Regions from separate parts of the Bacillus sp. SYZHCR11 genome, predicted to be linked through region 1. Evidence: riboswitches for the same ligand, from Rfam matches in the RefSeq annotation. Region 1 holds a riboswitch; the other holds the start of a gene.
The links. Region 1 has a riboswitch for glycine ahead of AC2CGA_RS11115 (amino acid permease). Riboswitches for the same ligand answer to the same signal wherever they lie in the genome.
Positions count from the first base shown of each region.

Region 2: another riboswitch for glycine. It lies ahead of gcvT (glycine cleavage system aminomethyltransferase GcvT); the one in region 1 lies ahead of AC2CGA_RS11115 (amino acid permease).

Region 1 covers NZ_JBXUND010000002.1:868,061-872,491, reverse strand. Annotated here, with positions in the region: gene fbp (fructose-1,6-bisphosphatase) at 1-1,409, opposite strand, end outside; glycine riboswitch at 1,708-1,788, shown strand; gene AC2CGA_RS11115 (amino acid permease) at 1,934-3,280, shown strand; gene ahpF (alkyl hydroperoxide reductase subunit F) at 3,372-4,431, opposite strand, start outside.
Region 2 covers NZ_JBXUND010000003.1:470,240-474,670, forward strand. Annotated here, with positions in the region: gene AC2CGA_RS14255 (DEAD/DEAH box helicase) at 1-1,440, opposite strand, end outside; glycine riboswitch at 1,585-1,685, shown strand; gene gcvT (glycine cleavage system aminomethyltransferase GcvT) at 1,863-2,963, shown strand; gene gcvPA (aminomethyl-transferring glycine dehydrogenase subunit GcvPA) at 2,978-4,324, shown strand; gene gcvPB (aminomethyl-transferring glycine dehydrogenase subunit GcvPB) at 4,317-4,431, shown strand, end outside.

The sequences.
Region 1 (4,431 bases):
TCGCCTGTCCATAAGTACCACGTCATATCTGTCGCCAGATCATCGGTTTCTTCCGGATGGGCAAACGCTTCACGTAAGAACCGTTCAAATACATCGAGCAGCTCACGGCCCGCATAAGCTTTATCCTCTATCATCATCGTTTCCATGCTGCCGTTTTCATCGACGGGAATACAGCCGTGAATCAGCAGGTTGCCGTTATATTTCAGATACAGGCTGCCTTTTTTCATCATAAAATTCATATGGCGGCCCAGCTTTTCGGAGTGCTGGACAGAAAACAGCAGCTTGTCCATGACTTCTGTTTCTTCTTCTAGCAGCTCGTCAGGCTGTTTGGGATTCACCGTCGCAAAGCAGGTGTTTTCCAGTTGATACGTTTTTCCGTTCAGCGTGATTTCATTGCGGTCATAATCGATCTTTTCCAGTAACAGCCGTTCTTCCATATTAAAGTTCGGCCGTCTCTTAATAATCGGGCTCTCAAGCTTGAATTGGATCATCGCGATCGCCTGATGAATTTTTGTGATTTGTTTAATCTCATCTTCCGGTCTGTTTTCGTCCGCTTTCGGGCGGAAAGACGGGTTATCATCGTAATATTTTTCGGCAAGGTTCAATAGCGGTCTCAGATTGATGCCGTAAACGTCTTCAATAATATCCAGATTGTCATAGCGGGCACAGATGCGGATAATATTTGCCAGGCATACTTTTGAGCCGGAATAAGCGCCTATCCAGAGAACATCATGATTCCCCCATTGAATATCCACTGAATGATAGTTGATCAGTTCTTCCATGATTTTATCCGGCTGCGGTCCGCGGTCATAAATATCGCCGACCACATGCAGATGGTCGACCACCAATCGCTGCGTGCTGTAGGCAAGACCGGTGATCAGCTTATCGGCCTGGCCGAGCGCAATGATCTGTTCTATGATTTCGGAGTAGTATTGTTCCTTGTTGGCGGCTTGTTCTGTTTTGTACAGCAGCTCTTCGGAAATATAAGCAAATTGGGCGGGCAGTGCTTTGCGCAATTTGGATCGGGTGTACTTGGAAGAACAATAAGAAACGAGCTTAATCATCCGATGAATCGTTTCTTTATACCACTCGTTTAATGCCTCTTTCGTATCAAAGCCATGTTTGATCAGCTTCAGTTTGTCTTCCGGGTAATAGACCAAAGCCGCCAATTCATCAATTTCTCTATCGTAAATGACGCCGCTGAAAATATCGCGGATCTTCTCTTTTACTCTTCCTGAACCGTTCCGCAGCACGTGTTGGAATGCTTGATACTCCCCGTGCAGATCACTGACGAAATGCTCGGTTCCTTTCGGCAGGTTCAGTATCGCTTTCAGATTAATGATTTCCGTGACCACTTTTTCTTCACAATCGTATTTTTGTGCGAGCAGATCTAAATATTTGGTTTCCAATCTCGTCCATCCCCTTTTTATTTACGAGCAATTGTATGATAAAGTGAATTTAAAGTATGACATAATGTTTAAATGATTAGACCTTATATGATAGTACCGCATAACGCCTTTTTGAGACAATGAAAACGGAAGATACGGCGCTTCAGGCATCAAAAATTGGACCGGGATAACGCTGTGAGCGTATACCCCTGTTGACAATGCATTCAACTTCCATTAAAATAAAAAGTTAGCTGATAGTTATTTCTATCGGAAACTCAATACGTAGCAGGCTATGATTGCTGTGGGTCGCACTACAGCAGGAGCGGCTTCTGGAGAGACCGCGGGTTTTCCGCGGCGCCGAAGGGTTCACAATCTCAGGCAAAAGGACAGAAGAGTACCGAATATGTATTTGTCATGCTGTTGATTGTCAGCGGCGCAAATATAATTTGATATTCTTATGACCATGAGATTGGAGGGCATCCAATCTCTTTTTTTATTGGCTTTTTTTGCTCGTCGTTCACTAGAGAGGTAAGGAGGAGTCAGATGTGGAGCAGCGAGAGCTAAAGAGGGATCTATCGAATCGGCACGTGCAGCTGATCGCTATTGGCGGCACGATCGGTACCGGATTGTTTTTAGGGTCCGGTAAGGCGATTCAGCTGGCGGGTCCTTCTATCATCTTTGCGTATTTTATTGTAGGTATTGCGCTTTTTTTCGTCATGAGGGCGCTGGGAGAACTGCTGTTATCTAAAGCGGGGTACCAATCATTAACGGATATAGCCGAGGCGTATTTAGGACCGCGTGCAGCGTTTGTCACAGGCTGGACCTACTGGTTTTGCTGGATTATGACGGCTATGGCGGATGTGATCGCGGTCGGTGTGTATGTGAAATATTGGTTTGATATTCCGCAGTGGATTCCGGCACTTATCTGTTTGCTCATTTTATTAGGGCTTAATCTGTTAACGGTTAAGATTTTTGGAGAATTGGAGTTTTGGTTCGCCTTAATTAAGGTAGTCACGATTCTCGCGTTAATTGTCATCGGGGTGGTTCTGCTGGTGATTGGGTTCAAAACGCATACCGGAACGGTTTCAGCGGCGAATCTGTGGGAGCACGGCGGCTTGTTCCCGAACGGATTTTCAGGCTTTTTGCTTTCATTCCAGATGGTGATCTTCGCCTATGTCGGTGTGGAATTAGTGGGTGTGTCGGCGGCGGAAACGTCAAATCCGAAAAAAAATATTCCGTCCGCGATCAATAAAATTCCATTGCGGATTTTATTTTTCTACGTCGGGGCATTGATCATTCTTTTATGTATTAACCCGTGGATGCAGCTGAATGCAACGGAAAGTCCTTTTGTAAAGACCTTCAGTCTGGTCGGCATTCCGTTAGCCGCGGGAATCATTAATTTTGTCGTATTAACGTCTGCCGCTTCTGCTTGTAACAGCGGGATGTTTTCAACAAGCCGGATTCTGTATAACTTAAGCAAAACGAAACAGGCGCCGGCAAGTTTTGCGAAGCTGAATAAAAATCATGTGCCGAGCCGCGCGTTATGGATATCGGTTATTGTGCTGTCAGCGGGCGCTCTTTTAAGCAAATTGATACCGGAAGCGGCCTTTGGCATCGTGACAACCATCAGCGCGATCTGTTTCATTTGGGTGTGGGGCGTGATTCTTGTCTGTCATATCAGATACAGGAAAACCCGTCCGGACTTACACGCAAGCTCGTCTTTCAAGGCGCCGTTTGCGCCGTTTATCAATTACGCCGTGCTGGCGCTGTTTGCCGTCATTCTGGTGATTATGCTGTTTGCGGATGCGACGCGCCCGGCTTTGCTGCTGACGCCGCTGTGGTTTATTGGATTGTTTCTTATCTATCGGGCGAGAGGGAGAAAGACAGATTGACATTACTTCAGGCGGTGTACTGCCATGCAGTATGCCGTTTTAATATAAAAAAGCGCTATCCTGCCGTGTAAGCAGGGTAGCGCTTTTTACATTAATTCCGGATCAAATAATCAAATGCGCCTAAAGCGGCAGTTGCACCTGATCCCATGGAGATAATGATTTGGTTGTACGGGCCGTCTGTGCAGTCCCCTGCGGCAAATAGGCCGGGAACGCTTGTCGCGCCGCTCTTATCGACGATGATTTCGCCGATGCGGTTGCGTTCGACGGTTTCGTCTAACCATTCTGTATTAGGCACGAGACCGATTTGGACGAATACACCTTGGAGTTCAACGTGTTTTTCTTCGCCTGTTTCACGGTCAACGAACGTAATGCCGTTTACGTTTTGGTCGCCTGTGATTTCTTTCGTTTGTGCATTTTTGTGCACAGTGACGTTCGGCAGGCTGTAAAGACGTTTTTGCAGGACTTCGTCTGCTTTCAGTTCAGGCGCGAACTCCAGCACAGTGACGTGATTGACGATACCTGCAAGGTCAATCGCCGCTTCGATTCCGGAGTTTCCGCCGCCGATAACGGCTACGTCTTTGCCTTCAAATAATGGTCCGTCACAGTGCGGGCAGTATGCAACACCTTTGTTTTTGAACTCTTGCTCACCAGGTACGTTGACATTGCGCCAGCGGGCACCTGTTGAAAGGATCACTGTTTTACTTTTCAGTACAGCGCCGTTTTCAAGTTCAAGTTCGAAGAGGTCTTTTTTCTCAAGGCGTTTCGCGCGCTGAAGGTTCATGACGTCAATATCATAATCTTTCACGTGCTCTTCAAGGCTTGCAGCGAGCTTTGGTCCTTCAGTCGCTTTGACGCTGATGAAGTTTTCGATGCTCATGGTGTCGAGTACCTGGCCGCCGAAGCGTTCAGCGACGACACCGGTGCGGATGCCTTTACGCGCCGTGTAGATCGCCGCGCTTGCGCCGGCAGGTCCGCCGCCGACAACAAGAACGTCAAACGGCTCTTTGTCGGCAAACTCAGACGCATCTGCGCCGCTGCCCATTTTCGCGAGAATCTCTTCGATGGTCATACGGCCGCTTCCGAAAGATTCACCGTTTAAGAAAACAGTCGGAACAGCCATGATGTTTTTGCTTTCTACTTCTTCTTTGAAT
Region 2 (4,431 bases), on a different contig from region 1:
CGTATGTTTTGTCGCCATATTGTAGATATGGACATCTCTTTCCTGACCGAGTCTGTGAATCCTTCCGATTCTTTGTTCAAGCCGCATCGGGTTCCACGGGAGGTCATAATTGATAATATGGTTGCAGAATTGCAGGTTGATCCCTTCGCCTCCGGCTTCTGTAGCGATCAGCACCTGCACTTTGCCGCGGAAGAGATCCTTCATCCAGTCTTTTTTTCCGCGTTTAAATCCGCCTCTGAACGGAACGGAGCTTATGCCGTTCTGCTGAAGGAACCATTGCAGGTAAATCTGTGTCGCCCTGTATTCAGTAAAAATAATGACTTTATCATTAATCTTTTGGATCAAGTCAACAACTTGAATCGCTTTTGAGTTTTGCGTGACTTGATTGATGCGGTCCATTAAATTAGCGATCGTCTGTTCATCGAATGCGGGCGCTTGTTTGTCTTTTTGGTCAAGCATTTTTTTGAGCGTCATATACACGGCTTCCCTGCTTGAACAGCACTCTCTTTGCAGCGTCATAATGGAAAATGCGCTGGCGGGCTTTTCCGTGCCGTTTTTCAGTGCGGCAATGTCATCGTAAAGCGCCTGTTCCGTCGGTGAAAAGGTGATCGGCACTGTTTCCACGTGGCGCTTCGTCCATGTAAGGCCGGTGTCGCTCCGCGTGTTGCGGATCATCACCTTATTGACGAGTTCTTTCAAATGCTCATGAGCGTCAATCCCGTCCTTCTGATTGAAGGTTTCTTGAAATCCGCTTTCATTTCCTAAATGGCCGGGCTTTAACAGTGACACTAAATTGAAGATTTCTTCGATCCGGTTTTGAATCGGCGTCGCCGTCAGAAGCAGGCAGTATTTCTTCACAAGACTTCTCGCAAATTCATAATTTTTCGTTTTGCTGTTTTTGAGCTTGTGCGCCTCGTCAATAATGACGAGATCATACGGAATAGAAAGGACAATGTCTTTGTGAGGGGAGCGTTTGGCCGTATCAATAGAAGAAACGACGATATCGCACTGTTCCCACACATAGCTTTTCTTCTGTTCAACAGCGGGTATTAAAAACTTCTCCTGAAGCTCTTTCACCCACTGGGAAACGAGTGATGCCGGCACAAGAATCAGGATTTTTTTGGCCAGCCCGCGAATCATATATTCTTTTAAAATCAGGCCCGCTTCCACCGTTTTTCCGAGCCCCACTTCATCAGCCAAAATCGCCTTGCCGTTCATTTTTTCAACGACTTTCTGCGCGACCTCAAGCTGATGGGGAAGCGGAGTGAAATCGGGCAGGTATAAAGGAGCTCTCAACCCTTCAAATTCAGGAATGGCAAGGGTCTGCTGGACTTCAGCCGACAGTTTGTACAGCTCCCAATTTGACCAGGGACCGTCCGTTTTCAGCCGCTCAGAAAACTCTCCCGGCCAGTTTGCATCAAATATGATCTCTGCTGTCATATGTAACAAAACCGCCTTTCTTTTAAAAAACTGATTTATCATAATTTTTGTTGCCGGACGTAAATGAGGGTGGTAGGATATAAGTAATGATTTCACTAAAAGATATTGCTTTAGTATGTCCATAAAATTGGTAAATATGAGCGAATGACAGCAAGGGGAGAGACTCGGACGAAAGATGGGCGTCCGGGCGCCGAAGGAGCAAACTGCGGAGTGAATCTCTCAGGCAAAAGAACTCTTGCTCGACGCAACTCTGGAGAGTGTCTGCACTTAGAAGAAGCAGGCCACCAAAGGGGACGTCTTTATGATATGTTCATAAAGTAAACTTTCAGGTGCCGGGACAGAGAAACCTTCATTTTCATGAGGTGTTTCTCTGTCCTTTTTTATATGTTTTTACAAGCGCCAATGACTGAAGGGGGAAGATGATGCTGAAACGAACACCGCTTTATGATGTGTATAAAGAATACGGCGGAAAAACGATTGATTTTGGAGGATGGGAGCTGCCGGTTCAATTTTCTTCTATTAAAGAGGAGCATGAAGCCGTCCGCACAAAAGCGGGCCTGTTTGATGTGTCTCATATGGGGGAAGTTGAAGTATCCGGTAAAGACGCCCTGTCTTTTCTGCAAAAAATGATGACAAATGACGTTGCCGATTTAAAGCCGGGAAACGCGCTTTATACCGCCATGTGCTATCCTGACGGCGGTACGGTCGATGATTTGCTGATCTATCAGAAAAGCGAGAGCTGCTATCTGCTCGTGATAAACGCGTCTAATATTGAAAAAGACATCGCCTGGCTGACAGAACATGCGGAAGGAGATGTCACGCTGACGAATCAGTCTGACGGGATTTCACTGCTTGCCGTTCAGGGGCCGAATGCTCAGTCGGTTCTTGCGAAGCTGACTGAATGTGATCTGTCCTCCTTAAAGCCGTTTGCATTTATTGACGAGGCGGACGTTGCCGGACGCCAAGTCCTGCTTTCAAGAACGGGCTATACCGGTGAAGACGGGTTTGAGTTATATTGCCGCAATGAAGATGCGGTTCATCTATTTAAGGAGATACTTGCAGCGGGAGAGCATGAAGGCCTCGTTCCGTGCGGCCTCGGCGCCCGTGATACGCTGAGATTTGAAGCGAAGCTTGCTTTATACGGTCAGGAATTGACGAAAGATATTACACCGATTGAAGCCGGAATCGGATTTGCCGTGAAACACAAGAAAGATTCCGATTTTTTCGGGAAATCTGTATTGTGTGAACAGAAAGAAAAAGGAGCCCCGCGAAAGCTGGTCGGACTTGAGATGATTGAAAAAGGGATTCCGAGACACGGGTACGCCGTGAAAAAAGACGGTGTTCCGATCGGGGAAGTCACGACAGGCACGCAATCTCCGACTTTAAAGAAAAATATCGGCCTTGCCTTAATCAAAACGGAATTCAGTGAAGTCGGAACGGAAGTAGAAGTGGAAATCCGTAAAAAAACGGTAAAAGCGAAGATTGTCCGCACACCGTTTTATAAACGTCCAAAACAGAGCTGAAAAAGGAGAGTCATATGAAGCATCGATATTTGCCCGCGACAGAACAGGATAAAAAAGAAATGCTGAAAGCCATCGGCGCAGAAACAATTGATGAACTGTTTGCCGATATTCCGGAAGATGTGAGGTTTCAAAAAGACTACCAAATTAAAAAAGCAAAATCTGAAACGGAGCTGACGAGAGAGCTGACAAAGCTTGCGGCGAAAAATAAGGACGCTGTTACATATGCGTCTTTTCTGGGCGCAGGAGTGTACGATCACTACCAGCCGGTCATCGTCGATCATGTGATATCCCGATCAGAGTTTTACACGGCATATACGCCTTACCAGCCTGAAATCTCACAAGGGGAGCTGCAGGCGATTTTTGAATTTCAAACGATGATCTGTGAATTAACGGGAATGGATATCGCAAACTCCTCTATGTACGACGGGGGAACGGCGCTTGCGGAAGCGGCGATGCTTGCGTCGGGACATACGAAAAAGAAAAAAATCGTCATTTCCGCAGCCGTTCATCCGGAATCACGGGATGTTTTGAAAACATACGCAAAGGGCCAATATATTGAGGTTGTAGAGGTGCCCGCGAAAAACGGCGTCACAGATCTTGAAGCATTGGAACATGCCGTTTGTGATGAGACGGCCGCCGTGATCGTTCAGTATCCGAACTTCTTCGGACAAATCGAGCCGTTAAAGGACATTGAGCCGCTCGCACATAAAGGAAACAGCCAGCTGATTGTTTCTTCAAACCCGCTCGCGCTCGGCATTTTGACACCGCCCGGGGCATACGGAGCTGATATTGTCGTCGGAGACGCGCAGCCTTTCGGCATACCTGCGGCGTTCGGCGGCCCGCACTGCGGCTATTTTGCAGTAACGAAAAAACTGATGAGAAAGGTGCCGGGCCGGCTTGTCGGCCAAACGGAGGATGAAAATGGGCGAAGAGGTTTTGTTCTCACCCTTCAGGCGCGCGAGCAGCATATCAGAAGAGACAAAGCCACGTCTAACATTTGTTCAAATCAGGCGCTGAATGCTTTAGCGGCTTCAGTCGCGATGACGGCGCTCGGAAAAAACGGCGTCAAAGACATGGCCCGCCAAAATATATTGAAAGCTGATTACGCGAGACGCCAAGCGGAAAAAGCCGGCTTGCACGTAGCATTTGACGGCCCGATATTTAATGAATTTGCCGTCAGGCTGAATCTTCCCGTCAAGGAAGCAAACCGGCGGCTCCTGCAAGACGGCATCATCGGCGGATATGACTTAGGTCTTGCGTATCCGGAACTGGATCAGCATATGCTGATTGCCGTCACAGAGCTGAGAACGAAAGAAGAGATCGATTCGCTTATTGCGGGATTGGGGGATCAACATGAATAATCAAGATCAGGCGCTTATTTTTGAAATGTCCCGCGAAGGGCGTGTCGGTTACAGCCTTCCGGAGCTTGATGTGCCGGAAACAGAGCTTGAAAGCCTTCTTCCCGGTG